4 regions of the Pantoea eucrina genome follow, and region 2 is predicted to be linked to each of the others. Evidence: predicted binding sites of a transcription regulator. Region 2 holds the regulator's gene; each other region holds the start of a gene.
What was found. The regulator CRP, encoded in region 2, controls carbon source genes, mostly activating them, when cyclic AMP is high. The targets are predictions, from matches to a motif close to ATGTGANNNNNNTCACAT.
Positions count from the first base shown of each region.

Region 1 (3,990 bases), 690 kb from region 2:
TCGATCCCAAAGCGCGGCTGCGCTCATTTGCGCTGGCGATGGAAGCTGCCGGCACGCTGTAGCAGGTTGAGTAAAAGAGATAAAAAAGGGACGCCGCATGGCGTCCCTTTTTATTGCTTAACGTTTAGCGATTATGCATCACGACGACGTGAGGTGCCTTCGTCGCGACGTGGGCCACGGCCCGCTTCGCGGCTAAAGCGTCCGCCTTCGCGGCCACCTTCACGACGCTCGGAGAAGCGACGCGGTGCGCCTTCACCACGTGGTGCACTGTCGCCACGCGGTGCGCTGCTGCGACGCTCGCCACCGAAGTCACGACCGCCACTGCGGCGCTCAGTACGCTCGTGCGGCTGTGCATCACCCAGCAGCTGCATATTCATCGGCTTGTTCAGAATACGCGTGCGCGTGAAGTGCTGCAGAACTTCACCCGGCATGCCTTTTGGCAGTTCGATGGTGGAGTGCGTGCCAAACAGCTTGATGTTACCAATGTAGCGGCTGCTGATATCGCCTTCGTTAGCGATAGCACCCACAATGTGGCGAACTTCAACGCCGTCATCGCGACCCACTTCAATGCGGTAAAGCTGCATGTCGCCAACGTCACGACGCTCACGACGTGGACGATCGCCATCACGGCTCTCACCACGGCTGTCGCGGTCACGACGCGGACGGTCAGCGCGGTCATCACGATCGCGGAACTCACGACGCTGCGGACGCGGCGCGTCAGCCGGTACGATCAGTGGACGTTCACCCTGAGCCATTTTCAGCAGGGCAGCCGCCAGCGTTTCGATATCTAGCTCTTCTTCCGGCTGCATTTTGCTCAGCAGCGCGCGATACTGATCCAGATCGCTGCTTTCCAGCTGCTGCTGTACTTTTGCTGCAAATTTGGCCAGACGACGCTCACCCAGCAGCTCTGCGTTTGGCAGTTCTACTTCCGGAATAGTCAGCTTCATGGTGCGTTCAATGTTACGCAGCAGACGACGCTCGCGGTTCTCAACGAACAGCAGCGCACGGCCAGCGCGGCCCGCACGACCGGTACGGCCGATACGGTGAACATAAGACTCCGCATCCATCGGGATATCGTAGTTAACAACCAGGCTGATACGCTCAACGTCCAGACCGCGCGCCGCAACGTCGGTTGCAATCAGGATATCAAGACGGCCATCTTTCAGGCGCTCCAGCGTCTGCTCACGCAGTGCCTGGTTCATGTCGCCGTTCAGCGCGGCACTGTTGTAGCCGCTGCGCTCTAAGGCTTCAGCCACTTCCAGCGTTGCGTTTTTGGTACGCACGAAAATGATGGCTGCATCAAAGTCTTCTGCTTCCAGGAAACGCACCAGCGCTTCAGTTTTACGGCCGTAAGCGGTCCAGTAAGACTGTGAAATATCCGGACGCGTGGTCACGCTTGACTGGATACGCACTTCCTGTGGATCTTTCATGAAGCGTTTGGTAATACGACGAATCGCTTCTGGCATAGTTGCAGAGAACAGTGCGGTCTGATGACCTTCCGGGATCTGCGCCATGATGGTTTCAACGTCTTCGATGAAGCCCATACGCAGCATTTCATCAGCTTCGTCCAGAACCAGACCACGCAGGTTAGAGAGGTCCAGAGTACCACGCTTCAGGTGGTCCAGCAGGCGGCCCGGGGTACCCACAACGATCTGTGGTCCCTGACGCAGGGCGCGCAGCTGTACGTCATAACGCTGGCCGCCATACAGGGCCACGACGTTGACGTTACGCATATGTTTAGAGAATTCTGTCATCGCTTCAGCCACCTGCACCGCCAGTTCGCGGGTCGGTGCCAGCACCAGAATCTGTGGTGCGCGGACAGAAGGATCAACGTTGTTTAACAGCGGCAGTGAGAACGCCGCGGTTTTACCACTACCGGTCTGCGCCATACCCAGAACATCGCGGCCCGCCAGCAGGTGAGGAATACACTCAGCCTGGATTGGGGAAGGCTTAACGTAGCCCATACCGTTCAGAGATTCGAGGATGTCGGCGTTCAGGCCCAGATCAGCAAAAGTGGTTTGAATATCAGTCATGTAGTACACGTGCCTCTTAGATTGCGGCGGCCAGTCTACATAACTCGTCGTGAAAATTTTCAGTCATTTTCATCAAAAAGTGTGAACCGGCTCAAATTAGAAGTTTTGACGAACAGAAAAGCCCTCACCTCTGGAGATGATGACTTTACAGGTACAACAGGCAATAAAAGTTCGTCAGCTATTGCTGGTCAGATTCTGATAAATCGTCTTGTGTCTGGCCGAGTTGCGCCAGTTCCAACAATGCGTATCGGTGTTCAACAAAGTTGTTAACGTTGTTAGACACCGCCAGTTTGAACAACGCTTTCGCGTCGTCCTTCTCCCCCAGACTTAGGTAGTACTTACCTAAATAGAAGTTGGTTTCACTGAGATGTTCAGCGAGCGAGGTGTTATCCGTTGCGTCCGCCTTGAGACGTTCCATCAATGTTTTTTCACTGATGTCGCCCAGGTAGAACTCGACAATATTCCATCTCCATTGGTCCTTAGCCGCTTTGTCATAACGCTGTTTCAGCGCTACTTTAGCCTGGTCTTTGTCTATCTCGCTTTCAGTGAGATAGAGCCAGAGGCTGCGGAACGGATCGTTAGGATCGTCTTGATAAAACGCCAGCAGATCATCTTGCGCTAACCTGTATCGACCACCGTAGTAGAGAGCGATACCGCGGTTTAAATGCGCATAATTGTAAGTTGGATCAAGCTCAAGTACAGAATCAAACGCTTCGTAGGCGGCATCAAAGTTGCCAGCCTGCGTTAAGTATATACCAAGATAGTTAAACACTTCTGGCATATCTGGTCTTATAGACAGCGCTTGCGAGAAATCGTTCCGCGCCAGTGCCCTCAGACCCAAACTATCATACAACACTCCGCGCTCATATAACAGCTGTGCGCGTTCATCGTCGGTCAGGGCCCGACTGGCAAGAATTTGTTCCATTCGCGCCAGAATGACCTCTTGCTGCAGTGTGGGCTGCAAAGGTACTGCCAGAACTTCGTTCTTACGCCAATTGGAGTTGCTGCATCCTGCCAGCGAAATAGCTGTCGCAACAATACACCAGCGCAAAAAAGGCTTCATTTCCCACTCCCGATACAAACATTGGGATAACCATCCTGTCATCCGCCTGCTATGCACAAGGGTTCCCGCCCTCGCGATGATACCCTGGCGGTGTCAACTTATCGGCACAGCGACCGTGAATTGACGATACCAGAGTATACAAACACCCCTTTCTGCCGGGCAGAAAGGGGCTAATCAGGACACGCTTATTCAGCGTCAGAAGCGTCCACAGCAGCAGCGGCTTCTGCCGGCTTCTGCTCAGTTGCCTCTTTGATGCTCAGACGTACGCGGCCCTGACGGTCAACTTCCATCACCTTAACCGGTACTTCCTGACCCATCTGCAGGTAGTCGGTCACTTTCTCTACGCGCTTGTCGGCAATCTGAGAAATATGAACCAGACCTTCTTTACCGCCACCGATAGCCACGAACGCACCGAAATCAACGATACGGGTAACTTTACCGGAGTAGATGCGGCCCACTTCAATCTCAGCGGTGATCTCTTCGATACGACGAATCGCTTCTTTCGCTTTCTGACCGTCGGTCGCAGCGATTTTTACGGTGCCGTCATCTTCGATTTCAATGGTAGTACCGGTCTCTTCGGTCAGCGCACGGATTACCGAGCCGCCTTTACCAATCACATCTTTGATCTTGTCAGAGCTGATCTTAATGGTGTAAATACGCGGTGCGAATTCAGAGATCTCCTGACGCGGCGTGCTGATAGCCTGCTCCATGACGCTCAGGATATGCAGACGCGCACCCTTAGCCTGGTTCAGCGCAACCTGCATGATTTCGCGGGTGATGCCTTCGATTTTGATGTCCATCTGCAGCGCGGTAATACCTTCACGGCTACCCGCTACTTTGAAGTCCATATCGCCAAGGTGATCTTCATCGCCCAGGATGTCAGACAGCACGACA
Region 1 is NZ_CP083448.1:390,847-394,836, reverse strand. It holds gene LAC65_RS01795 (luciferase-like monooxygenase) at 1-62, shown strand, start outside; gene LAC65_RS01790 (DEAD/DEAH family ATP-dependent RNA helicase) at 132-2,033, opposite strand; gene yrbN (protein YrbN) at 2,050-2,100, opposite strand; gene nlpI (lipoprotein NlpI) at 2,212-3,096, opposite strand; gene pnp (polyribonucleotide nucleotidyltransferase) at 3,282-3,990, opposite strand, start outside.
Region 1: yrbN (protein YrbN) is a predicted target of CRP. The motif match lies at 2,113-2,130, and genes of this name have one in related genera.

Region 2 (3,990 bases):
TGCTGCTCGACAATCGTCACCGGCCCCTCATGCAGGTTTCCCGGCGCCTCCATAACGTTGCTCTCACTGCCCGGTCCGTCGTAGGTCAGCCGCTGCTGACAGCGCTGCAGGGCAATTTCGCACGACTGCAGATAGCGCTCTGCCAGAGCCGGGGTCAGCATGGTGTGCTCACGCGCCAGAATAGTCATGGCGTTAATATGCTCTACGATAAACTGACTGTGCGTGACCCACAGCCGCATATCCTTCAGATACTGCGCGTTAAAACCAGGCTCGCTGGTCGCCTGATTCAGCGCATTAAACAGCGCGTTATGCGCCTGGTTAACCTTTACCCGCTGGTAAGCCAGTTTTTCCGGCGCGTGATCCGGCCCCAGCAGCATGCGCAGCGCCTCCTGATACGCTTCCAGCGCATCGTGCGCATTCTGGCGCAGCAGACCACTCTGCCACTGCGGCCATAGCCAGATCATACCGGCGAAGGCGATCAGACAGCCCATCAGCGTATCCATCATCCGCGGCAGCAGGAACTGAGCACCATTCAGCGACAGCAGCTGCAGCGAGTAGACCGCCGTCACGGTGAAGCCAATCATCGACCAGCCATAATATTTGCGCGTCACCAGATAACTGGCCAGCGTGATTGCCAGCATAAACAGCAGCGCGATCGATTCCGGTACGGCGAAACGCAGCGATGCGGCGGCAATCAGCAGCCCGGCAAAGGTGCCGAGCGCCCGGTGCTGAATGCGCACGCGCGTGGCGCTGTAGCCATTCTGGCTGACAAACATAATGGTCATCAGGATCCAGTAGGGCTTGGGAATATTAAAAAACAGCGCAACAGAGCTGCCAAACATCAGCATAACGGCAAAGCGGGCCGCGCTGCGCAGCGCGCCGGACCTGAACGATAGATAGCTGCGCAGGGCGGGCAGCAGCGGCAGGCGCCGCTGGCGATCGGCCATCAGATCGCGCGTATAGAGCGGTTTCTGGGTGCGCAGCACGCGGGCGATGCGGCTGAAATGATAAAGGCAGAAGTGGCCAACCGGATTATCCGGATGCTGCCGCGCAATTTTTTCCAGCGCGCCGAGCGGCTTTTCCATCTGAAAGCGGGCGGGCAGCTGGTGATAGAGAATGGCATCGGCCAGCAGCCTGAGCTGTGCCGAAATGGTTTTTGCATTCCAGCGGATAACCGCTTCCGCATGACTCTGTTCTACCAGCTTTTGCACTTTCTCCGGCTGGTGCAGGCTGACAGCGATATGCTCCTGCAGATCCAGCGCCACCTGAAAAGCGCGCGTCAGCCGCTTATGGCTGTTATCGCGGCTGGCAGAAAGCATATGCATCTGCTGATAGCAGGTGGTGATCAGGTCAACCGCTTTCTGCTGGCGCGCCAGCAGCGGCGGCAGCGCTTTTTCCGGATCGGTCAGCTGTGTCAGCAGGGTATATTTGGCATCGCAGTAGTCAGCCAGCTCACGATAGAGCAGGCTCAGCGTTTCACGCATCGGCTGCTCTTTCCACAGCCAGTACCAGAACCAGTTAAACAGGCCATACCAGAACGTGCCGCCAATATAGAGCAGCGGCGGCACCCAGATCGGCATACGCCCCACCAGGCTCAGCGTAAAGATCGCTGCAATCAGCGTGCCGGGCAGCAGACGCCCGTGCAGCGGACTGATTTCGCCCGTCACGCCAATCAGCAGCGGCAGCACCAGCATAATAAGCGGCAGCGGAACCGCGGCGTTGGTGAGGTACTGGATCAGAAAACTGCCGGTGGCGAAAAGCGTACCGCCCACGATCAGGCGTTTGAAAAAGCGTTTATGCGGCGTATCAAGGCCGGCAATATTGCAGCAGGCGGGTACCAGCGAGAACAGCAGGCCTTTTTGCAGATCGCCACACAGCCATCCCAGCGCGACAGGCAGGCACAGCACCAGCGTCTGACGCAGAGCGTAATTGACTTCGGGATGATAGATGATTCGGCGCCACATCAGCTTATCGCAAACAGAAACGGCGTGATGGTGTCATCACGCCGTGGGGGGTGAAACAGCTTAGCGGGTGCCGTAAACGACGATGGTTTTACCGTGTGCGGAGATCAGGTTCTGATCTTCCAGCATTTTCAGGATGCGACCAACGGTTTCCCGTGAGCAACCCACGATCTGACCAATCTCCTGACGGGTAATTTTAATCTGCATACCGTCGGGGTGGGTCATGGCATCCGGCTGTTTAGCCAGATTAAGCAGCGTCTGCGCAATGCGGCCGGTAACATCCAGGAAAGCCAGGTTACCCACCTTTTCTGATGTCACCTGCAGGCGACGTGCCATCTGCGCCGACAGGCGCATCAAAATATCCGGGTTAACCTGAATCAGCTGACGAAATTTTTTGTAGGAAATTTCAGCAACTTCGCAGGCTGTTTTCGCACGCACCCAGGCACTGCGCTCCTGGCCCTCTTCAAACAGGCCGAGTTCGCCGATGAAATCTCCCTGATTCAGATAGGAGAGGATCATCTCTTTGCCTTCTTCATCTTTAATCAGTACCGCAACGGAACCTTTAACGATGTAGTAGAGCGTTTCTGCTTTTTCACCCTGATGGATCAGCGTGCTTTTGGATGGATATTTGTGAATATGGCAATGGGACAGGAACCATTCGAGTGTAGGGTCTGTTTGCGGTTTGCCGAGAACCATTCGCTATTATCCTCTATTGTAATCGTGCCCAAAACACAGGGGCATTCATTCCCTGTCAGGCGATGAAATCGTCCAGCGCGTCCTGTTAATAAAAATTATCCGGGCGGATGTGTAAGCTCTGCTTTTGATTCTGCCCGTCCTCATCAGCCACGACGAAGAAATTTTCAGCTCTGTTTGTAGCACAGCTTTTGCAGGCTGTCTTGTGTTGTCTCGCTTCAGCAGGCGGGCGATTGCTGTTTGCCGGATGAACGCGTACTCTGGCGCAAAACGCCGCTTCAGGAGAAAGAATAATGCAGGCACGTGTGAAATGGGTGGAAGGGCTGACCTTTCTCGGAGAATCCTCATCAGGACATCAGTTATTAATGGACGGGAATTCAGGCGATAAAGCGCCAAGCCCGATGGAGATGGTACTGATGGCCGCCGGCGGCTGTAGCGCGATTGATGTGGTCTCGATTCTGCAAAAAGGGCGTAATGACGTGGCTGACTGCGAGGTCAAACTGACTTCAGAACGGCGCGAAGAAGCACCACGTATTTTTACACAGATTAACCTGCACTTTATCGTCAGCGGCAAAGCGCTGAGCGAGAAAGCGGTGGCGCGGGCGGTTGACCTGTCGGCAGAAAAATATTGCTCGGTGGCGATCATGCTCGGCAAAGGGGTGGAGATCACCCACAGCCATGAGGTAGTTGAGCTGTAACAGCTGCCGGTGCGCATACCTCGCTACCCGTGAAACAGGCTTTGCAGGGTCGCCATTTATGGCGACCGATGCCACGTCGTCTGGCAGACATGGCCTCTACTCTATCCGTTTTCCTTCAATCAGCCGCTGCACCAGTGGCATCATGATCAGCTCCATCGCCAGTCCCATTTTGCCGCCCGGTACCACCAGCGTATTCATATGCGAAATAAACGATCCCTGAATCATCGCCAGCAGATAGGGGAAAGCGATACCTTCCAGGCCGCGAAAATGGATCACCACAAAACTCTCATCCAGTGAGGGGATCTCGCGCGCCGCGAACGGGTTAGAGGTATCAACTGTCGGTACCCGCTGAAAGTTAAGGTGCGTGCGCGAAAACTGCGGCGTGATGTAGTTGATATAATCTTCCATCGACCGTACCACGGAGTCCATCACCGCTTCGCGCGAATGGCCCCGTTCGCTGGTATCGCGTACCAGTTTCTGTATCCACTCAAGATTGACGATCGGCACCACGCCCACCAGCAGATCAACATGCTCCGCCACGTTATGCTGCTGCGTAACCACTCCGCCGTGCAGTCCCTCATAAAACAGCACATCAGTATTCTCCGGCAGCGGCTGCCAGGGAGTAAAGGTGCCCGGCA
Region 2 is NZ_CP083448.1:3,089,269-3,093,258, reverse strand. It holds gene LAC65_RS14755 (YccS/YhfK family putative transporter) at 1-1,964, opposite strand, end outside; gene crp (cAMP-activated global transcriptional regulator CRP) at 2,025-2,657, opposite strand; gene LAC65_RS14745 (OsmC family protein) at 2,948-3,352, shown strand; gene LAC65_RS14740 (phosphoribulokinase) at 3,449-3,990, opposite strand, start outside.

Region 3 (3,990 bases), 440 kb from region 2:
GCAGCCGGTGCTGCAGGCGCAGGGACATGAAGTAGAGGTCTTTGAGGATCCGACGCTGGCGGAGTGGCAGGCGTACAGCAGCGACGTCGTGCTGATTGTAACCTCAACCACCGGGCAGGGCGATCTGCCGGATAATATTGCCCGTCTCCATGCGCAAATCCATGATGAGCTCGGCTATCAGCCAGCGCTGCGCTATGGTGTGATTGCGCTGGGTGACAGCAGCTATCAGCACTTCTGCGGCGCAGGAAAAACTTTTGATGCCACGCTCCAGGCGCAGCAGGCGCAGCGTATTGGTGATGTGCTGATGGTGGATGCCGTTGAGCATCCGGAGCCTGAAAGCGTGACGACGCCGTGGGTGGAGAGCTGGGGTAAGCAGCTGTAGTGACCCGGGCCGCCCTGTATGGCGGCCCGGTATTAACGGTGCAGCCCGGTATCAGGTTACCGGTGCCGGATTAAATACCGCCAGCTGGTTGCGGATCCCCCAGCGATCGGACCAGGTCTGCTGACGACCGCTGGCGATCTCCAGAATCAGCTCAAACAGACGCCAGCCTACCTGCTCAATACTCTCTTCACCGGTGGCGATAGTGCCGGCGTTGATATCCATCAGATCATGCCAGCGCCGGGCCAGCGCGCTGCGCGTCGCCATCTTAATCACCGGAATAGCCGCGAGGCCATAGGGCGTGCCGCGCCCGGTGGTAAACACCTGCAGCGTAATGCCGGAAGCCATCTGCTGCGTACCGCAGACAAAGTCACTGGCAGGGGTAGCGGCGTAAATCAGTCCGCGCTGCGTAGGGCGCTGTCCCGGCGACAGCACTTCAGCAATCGGGCTGCGCCCCGATTTTGCAATCGATCCCAGCGCTTTCTCCACCACGTTTGCCAGTCCGCCTTTTTTATTGCCGGGTGAGGGGTTAGCGCTGCGATCGGTCTGTCCCTGATGCAGATAGTCGTCATACCACGCCATCTCTTCCAGCAGCCGTTTACCCACCGCTTCATTAACCACGCGCGGCGTCAGCAGATGAATAGCGTCGCGCACCTCCGTCACTTCAGAAAACATGACTGTGGCGCCGCAGCGCACCAGCAGATCGGAGGCGAAGCCCACCGCCGGGTTAGCCGTTACGCCGGAAAAGGCGTCACTGCCGCCGCACTGGGTGCCTACTACCAGTTCAGACGCCGGGCAGGGTTCCCGGCGGCGCAGATTAAGCTTTTTCAGATGACGTTCAGCGACCTGCAGGATCTCATCCACCATGGCGCCAAAGCCGACGTGACGCTCATCCTGCAGACGCACAATATCGTTATCATCCAGCGAGATCGCCTGTACATCAGGCGTACCGGTCAGCAGCCGCTCCGGCTGGAGCTTTTCACAGCCGAGGCTGACAATCATTACCTCGCCACCAAAATTGGGATTCAGCGCAAGATTATGAATGGTGCGGATCGGCACGACGGCAGCCGGGGCGTTGATCGCCACGCCGCAGCCATACAGATGATTCAGCGCGACCACGCCATCCACGTTGGGATAGCGCGGCAGCAGATCGCGTTCAATAAGCTGCACAACATAGTCCACGACGCCCGCCACACAGTGGACGCTGGTGGTAATGCCAAGCAGGTTGCGGGTTCCCACGCTGCCGTCTGCATTGCGATAACCATCAAAGGTATAGCCTTCCAGCGGCGGCAGTTCAGGCGGTACGTTGGTTGCCAGCGGCAGGCTGCTGAGCGGCGGCGCCTCGGGCAGGGCTACCAGCGACTCATCTATCCAGCTGCCGCGCGCAATAGAGCGCAGCGCCGTGCCGATCACTTCGCCATAGCGCAGAATCGGTGCATCCTGAGCGATATCCTCCAGCGCAACTTTGTGCCCCTGGGGCACATGCTCCGTCAGCTGCAGCCCGTCGGCAAAGCGTGTACCCGCGGGCAGGCCCTGGTCGTTGACGACAATCGCAACGTTATCCGCTTCATGAACTTTTATATAGAGTGGTTTTTCTGTAACGGGTCGGTTCATTGCTCACCTTCCGGGTAGCCGCACTGTGCATAGCAGTGCGATAAATAGTGGTTCTGGTCACGTCATCAAAGTCAGCCAGCTCCAGTATAAGCAGCACGCGCCCGCCAGCGCATTGTGCAACTGTCCGGCTTTTAGCCCCTTTCTCTCCGCACTTTGGTGGTTTTAACCAAAAGCAAGTGAAGGTGCTCACAAAGCGCTCTTTGGCTGTCTGTTTTTTGTACAATTATGGCGCTGCGATCGGCGTTTCGTGAGCCATCACGCAGCAGGATGTGCATATGCCACAAATTCTTTTTTGTTTTGACTGAATTGTCGGGCTTTCTTCCAGTGTTTCAGCCGCGGGCTGTTTTTATACTGATTTCCGTTCTTAGAGGTTTGGTTACCTGTCACGACGCATCAACGTTCGCCATAACAACAATCGCCGTGTTTAACCCGACATCATTCTGATACCCAACGCGATGTGTATGCAGTCAGAGTGAATGTAGCGTTCGCTATATTTCAGGAGTGCATCATGAATAGTTACAGCCAGACGGCAGAGGCGGTGCAGAAACGTACCAATGCCCGCTACTGGATCGTGGTGATGTTATTTATCGTCACCTCATTCAACTACGGCGACCGCGCCACCATTTCCATTGCCGGATCGGCGATGTCCAAAGATATCGGTCTCGATTCTGTCGGGCTGGGCTATATCTTTTCCGCCTTCTCATGGGCCTATGTGATCGGACAGATCCCGGGTGGATGGCTGCTGGATCGCTTTGGATCCAAGCGTGTCTACTTCTGGAGTATTTTCCTCTGGTCGCTGTTTACTCTGCTGCAGGGCTTTGTTGATCTCTTCAGCGGCTTTGGCATTGTGATTTCACTGTTCCTGCTGCGCTTTTTGGTCGGTCTGGCTGAAGCGCCTTCCTTCCCTGGTAACAGCCGTATTGTCGCGGCCTGGTTCCCGGCACAGGAGCGCGGAACGGCGGTCGCCATCTTTAACTCTGCACAATACTTCGCCACGGTGATCTTCGCGCCCATCATGGGCTGGCTGGTCTCTGAAGTTGGCTGGGCGCACGTGTTCTGGTTTATGGGCGGGCTGGGCATCATCCTGAGCTTTATCTGGCTCAAAGTGATGCACGATCCCAACAACCACCCCGGCGTGAATAAGGCGGAGCTGGAGTACATGGAGCAGGGCGGCGCGCTGATCAATATGGATGCGAAAAAAGCCGATCGCAAAGTCAGCCGCGGTGAAAAGTGGGATCAGATCAAACAGCTGCTCTCTACCCGCATGATGTGGGGCATCTATCTTGGCCAGTATTGCGTCAACGCGCTGACCTACTTCTTTATTACCTGGTTTCCGGTCTATCTGGTACAGGCACGCGGCATGTCGATTCTGAAAGCGGGCTTTATCGCCTCCGTTCCAGCGATTTGCGGCTTCCTCGGCGGCGTGCTGGGCGGCGTGATCTCCGACTATTTGATGCGCAAAACCGGCTCACTCAATATTGCCCGTAAAACGCCAATCGTTATCGGCATGCTGCTCTCCATCAGCATGGTGATGTGTAACTACACCGAAACCGAATGGGTTGTGGTGCTGTTCATGGCGCTGGCGTTCTTCGGAAAAGGCATTGGTGCGCTGGGCTGGGCGGTGATGGCCGACACGGCACCGAAAGAGATCAGTGGCCTGAGCGGTGGTCTGTTCAATATGTTCGGCAACTTCTCCGGTATCGTTACGCCTATCGCGATTGGTTACATCATCGCCACCAGCGGATCGTTTGAGGGCGCGCTGGTATATGTCGGGATCCACGCTTTTGTCGCCGCCTTTAGTTTTCTGTTTATTACCGGTGACATTAAACGCGTTGAGCTGAAACCGTATAAGGAGCCGAAATGAGTACGCAAAGTACGCCTGTCATCACTGACATGCAGGTGATCCCGGTTGCCGGTTACGACAGTATGCTGCTTAACATTGGCGGCGCGCATAACGCCTGCTTCACGCGCAATATTGTGGTGCTGACCGACAGCGC
Region 3 is NZ_CP083448.1:2,652,060-2,656,049, reverse strand. It holds gene LAC65_RS12670 (flavodoxin) at 1-382, shown strand, start outside; gene garD (galactarate dehydratase) at 434-1,993, opposite strand; gene LAC65_RS12660 (MFS transporter) at 2,502-3,857, shown strand; gene LAC65_RS12655 (enolase C-terminal domain-like protein) at 3,854-3,990, shown strand, end outside.
Region 3: garD (galactarate dehydratase) is a predicted target of CRP. The motif match lies at 2,168-2,185, and genes of this name have one in related genera.

Region 4 (3,990 bases), 1.5 Mb from region 2:
GCGCATCGCTCTCCTCCAGCGGGATCCAGATCAGATCGGCGAGCCGCGCCCGGGCAAACGCAGCGGGCAATACCGAGATCCCCAGCCCGGTCGCTACCAGTCCCAGAATCGTCATCGCCTCACCCGCCTCCTGCGTGATAACCGGGCTGACGTGATAGCGATGCAGCAGGGCCAGAATGTCACCGTAGAGCGCCGTACCGCTCTGCGCGTCAAAGAAGATAAACGGCTCCCCGGTCAGGGCGCGAACGGAGAGGCTGCGGTGCTGCGCCAGCGGATGATCGCGGTGCATCACCGCATATAACGGCTCCCGCAGCAGCAGCTGGTAATGCAGATCTGCCGGCAGCGGCGTATTGCGCATCACACCCAGATCGAGCTGGCCATCAAGCAGCGGCGTCAGCTGCTGGCGGGTGTTGTGCTCCTGCATATGAATATGCACTTCCGGCCAGCGCTGGCGAAAACGAAACAGCGCATCGGAAACCAGTCCGGTAAACGGGGCTGATGAGGTAAAACCGATGCGCAGTTCGCCCTGCTGCCCCTGATGAATGCGTGCCGCCCGGTCAGCGCTCTGGTTTACCTGCAGCAGAATAGCGCGCGCATCCTGCAGAAAAGCGGCACCGGCCGGCGTCAGCTGTACGCTGCGATTGGTGCGCACCAGCAGTCGGGCCTGAATGCTCTGCTCCAGCTGCTGGATCTGCTGGCTGAGCGGCGGCTGAGAAATATTGAGGCGCCGCGCCGCGCGGCCAAAATGCAGCTCCTCAGCGACAGCAATGAAATAGCGCAGGTGACGCAGCTCGATAGCCATATTTTTAACATATCAGTTGAGATGATTAATATATTGTACATCTCATTAACGCCTTTCTACAGTAAATCACTCTCTCTCAATAAGGATATCCTGTGAGCCGCCTTACCTCGCTGATATGGCGTAACCCTATCGACGTCACTGCTGACGCCACCCCGTCCCGCATCGGGCGCGACTCACCGCAGTTCCTGCCGGTGACGCTGGCGCTGTTTTCTGCCGGCCTTGCCACTTTTGCTCTGCTCTACTGCGTCCAGCCTATTCTGCCGGTGCTGTCGCAGCAGTTTGGCATTACGCCGGCGCAAAGCAGCATCTCGCTCTCGCTCTCTACCGGATTGATGGCGCTGGGGCTGCTGTTTACCGGTCCGCTTTCAGACGCTATTGGCCGTAAGCCGGTGATGGTAACGGCGCTGATGCTGGGGGCGCTGTGTACGCTGCTGTCGGCGATGATGCAGAGCTGGCACGCCATTCTGCTGATGCGTGCGCTGATCGGCCTGTCGCTCAGCGGCGTGGCCGCCGTTGGCATGACCTATCTGAGCGAAGAGATGCATCCCCGGGTGGTGGCTTTTTCGATGGGACTCTATATCAGCGGTAACTCCATTGGCGGCATGAGCGGCCGTCTGCTCACCGGGGTGATCACCGATCTCTTTTCCTGGCGAATCGCCATTGGCGTCACCGGCTGCTGCTCGCTGGCGGCGGCGCTGATGTTCTGGAAAATCCTGCCCGCATCGCGTCACTTCCGCCCCGCCTCGATCCGCCCGCGCCATCTGCTGATCAACTTCCGCCTGCACTGGCGCGACGGCGGGCTGCCGCTGCTGTTTGCCGAAGCCTTTCTGCTGATGGGCGCGTTTGTCACCCTGTTTAACTATATTGGTTACCGGCTGATGAGTGCGCCGTGGACTCTCAGCCAGGCGGTAGTAGGATTACTGTCGCTGGTCTATCTCACCGGCTCATGGAGTTCGCCAAAAGCAGGAGCCCTGACCGGCCGCTTTGGGCGCGCGCCGGTGATGCTGAGCGCTATCGCTATTATGCTGGCCGGACTGCTGCTGACGCTGGCGCCCACCCTGTGGCTGATCGTTCCCGGCATGCTGCTCTTTACCGCCGGTTTTTTTGCCGCTCACGCCGTTGCCAGCGGTTGGGTGGGAACCCGCGCCCGGCGCGCCCGAGGCCAGGCCTCTTCACTCTATCTGTTCAGCTACTATGCCGGATCCAGCCTGGCTGGTACGGCGGGCGGCCTGTTCTGGCATAGTTACGGCTGGCCGGGCGTCACGTTATTTATTACGCTGCTGCTGCTGCTGGCACTGCTCACCGGTTTTCTGCTGCTGCGCCGCCGCCTCTGACCCGCGCTTATGGCCAGGCGGAGCGCCCCGGCTCCGCTTCTGCCACCTTTCTCCAGGTCCACCTGAAACAAAACTGCAATTCATCGTTATAATCTTTTCTATTCCAATAATAGTCAGACGTTTTTTTTTACAGCAATGAGGTGGTTAATGGCGCTTTTTTACTATGTTGATAAACATGCCGGGTATAACAATAATCATGTGGTGCACGCAAAAGGCTGCCCGTTCCTCCCTGCCGACCCTGCGCGGCGCTTTCTTGGCACTTTTTATGCGCCGAACGCGGCGATCCAGCAGGCGCGTAAATTCTATCCGGGCGCCATGGGCTGTGAGCACTGCTGCCCGGTGGGTGTAAAAAAAACCTGACCCCCTGCAATAGCGTGGCCCTGAAACATATGGTGTGACTCTGATAATTCTGGTCTGAAGTCACACTGTTATAAATAAGGGTTACGTCGCCACTCTGTCAGCCCTGAATTCCGCGCTTTTCCCCGTCAGCGGCTGATGCCGGTAATAAACAGAGGAATAAAAAAGCCTTAGCAGGTTTCCATCTGCCGGTTCATCAGCCACAATAGGGATAATTTGTGACGCAGATCACCTTTGAGGCGTCTCTGCTCCCGTTAACCTGCTGTCTGACTAATTTGAACTTCATGCAAACATCTACCGTTTCCCGTAAAACAGCCTGGCTACGCGTTGTCCTGCTGGCCATTGCGGCGTTTGTCTTTAATACCACTGAATTTGTCCCGGTCGGCCTGCTTTCTGATATTGCAGCAAGCTTTACGATGAAAACGGCAGATGTGGGGATCATGCTCACCATTTATGCCTGGGTGGTGGCGCTGCTGTCGCTGCCGCTGATGCTGCTGACGCGCAACGTTGAGCGGCGTCTGCTGCTGGCGGTGCTGTTTATTCTCTTTACCGGCAGCCACGTGCTCTCAGCGTTTGCCTGGGATTTCCGCTCTCTGGTGGTGTCCCGTATCGGGATTGCACTCTCACACGCCGTGTTCTGGTCGATTACTGCCTCGCTGGCTATTCGCGTGGCACCGGCAGGTAAAAAAACGCAGGCGCTGAGTATGCTTGCCACCGGAACCGCACTGGCAATGGTTCTGGGGGTGCCTATCGGGCGCGTAATCGGGCAGTATCTCGGCTGGCGCACCACGTTTGGCATGATTGGCCTCTCGGCGCTGGTGCTGATGATCCTGCTGGTGCGTGTGTTACCGCGTCTGCCCAGCGAGCATACCGGCTCACTCAGCAGCGTGCCGATGCTGTTCCGCCGTCCGGCGCTGGTGACGATGTATCTGCTGGTGACGCTGGTGGTCACGGCGCACTACACCGCTTATAGCTATATTGAGCCCTTTATGCAGGTGGTAGCGAACGCGGATGCCAATTTTACCACCCTGCTGCTGCTGCTGTTCGGCTCTGCGGGCATTCTCGGCAGTATTCTGTTCAGTACGCTGGGTAACCGCTTCCCGTCTGCGATGTTAATCGCTGCTATTGCGCTGATCACGCTCTGTATGGGACTGCTGATTTTTGCAGCGGTGCGCCCGACCGCCATTATTACCCTCTGTATTATCTGGGGCATGGCGATGATGATGATCGGACTGGCGATGCAGGTTCGCGTGCTGTCACTGGCCCCGGATGCCACCGATGTGGCGATGTCGCTCTTCTCCGGTATTTATAATATCGGTATCGGAGCCGGCGCACTGCTCGGCAGCCAGGTCAGCCAGCATCTGCAGCTCTCAGACGTGGGTAACGTCGGGGCGCTGATAGGGCTTTTCTCGCTGTTCTGGTGCGTGGCGATTTTCCGCCGCTATCCGCAGTTACGCTCTAATGGCTGACTGACTGACCGGCAGCTGCAGGGATGCA
Region 4 is NZ_CP083448.1:1,629,573-1,633,562, forward strand. It holds gene LAC65_RS07620 (LysR family transcriptional regulator) at 1-802, opposite strand, end outside; gene LAC65_RS07625 (MFS transporter) at 931-2,136, shown strand; partial or broken gene LAC65_RS07630 (hypothetical protein) at 2,284-2,534, shown strand; gene LAC65_RS07635 (sugar transporter) at 2,778-3,962, shown strand.
Region 4: LAC65_RS07635 (sugar transporter) is a predicted target of CRP. The motif match lies at 2,710-2,727, and genes of this name have one in related genera.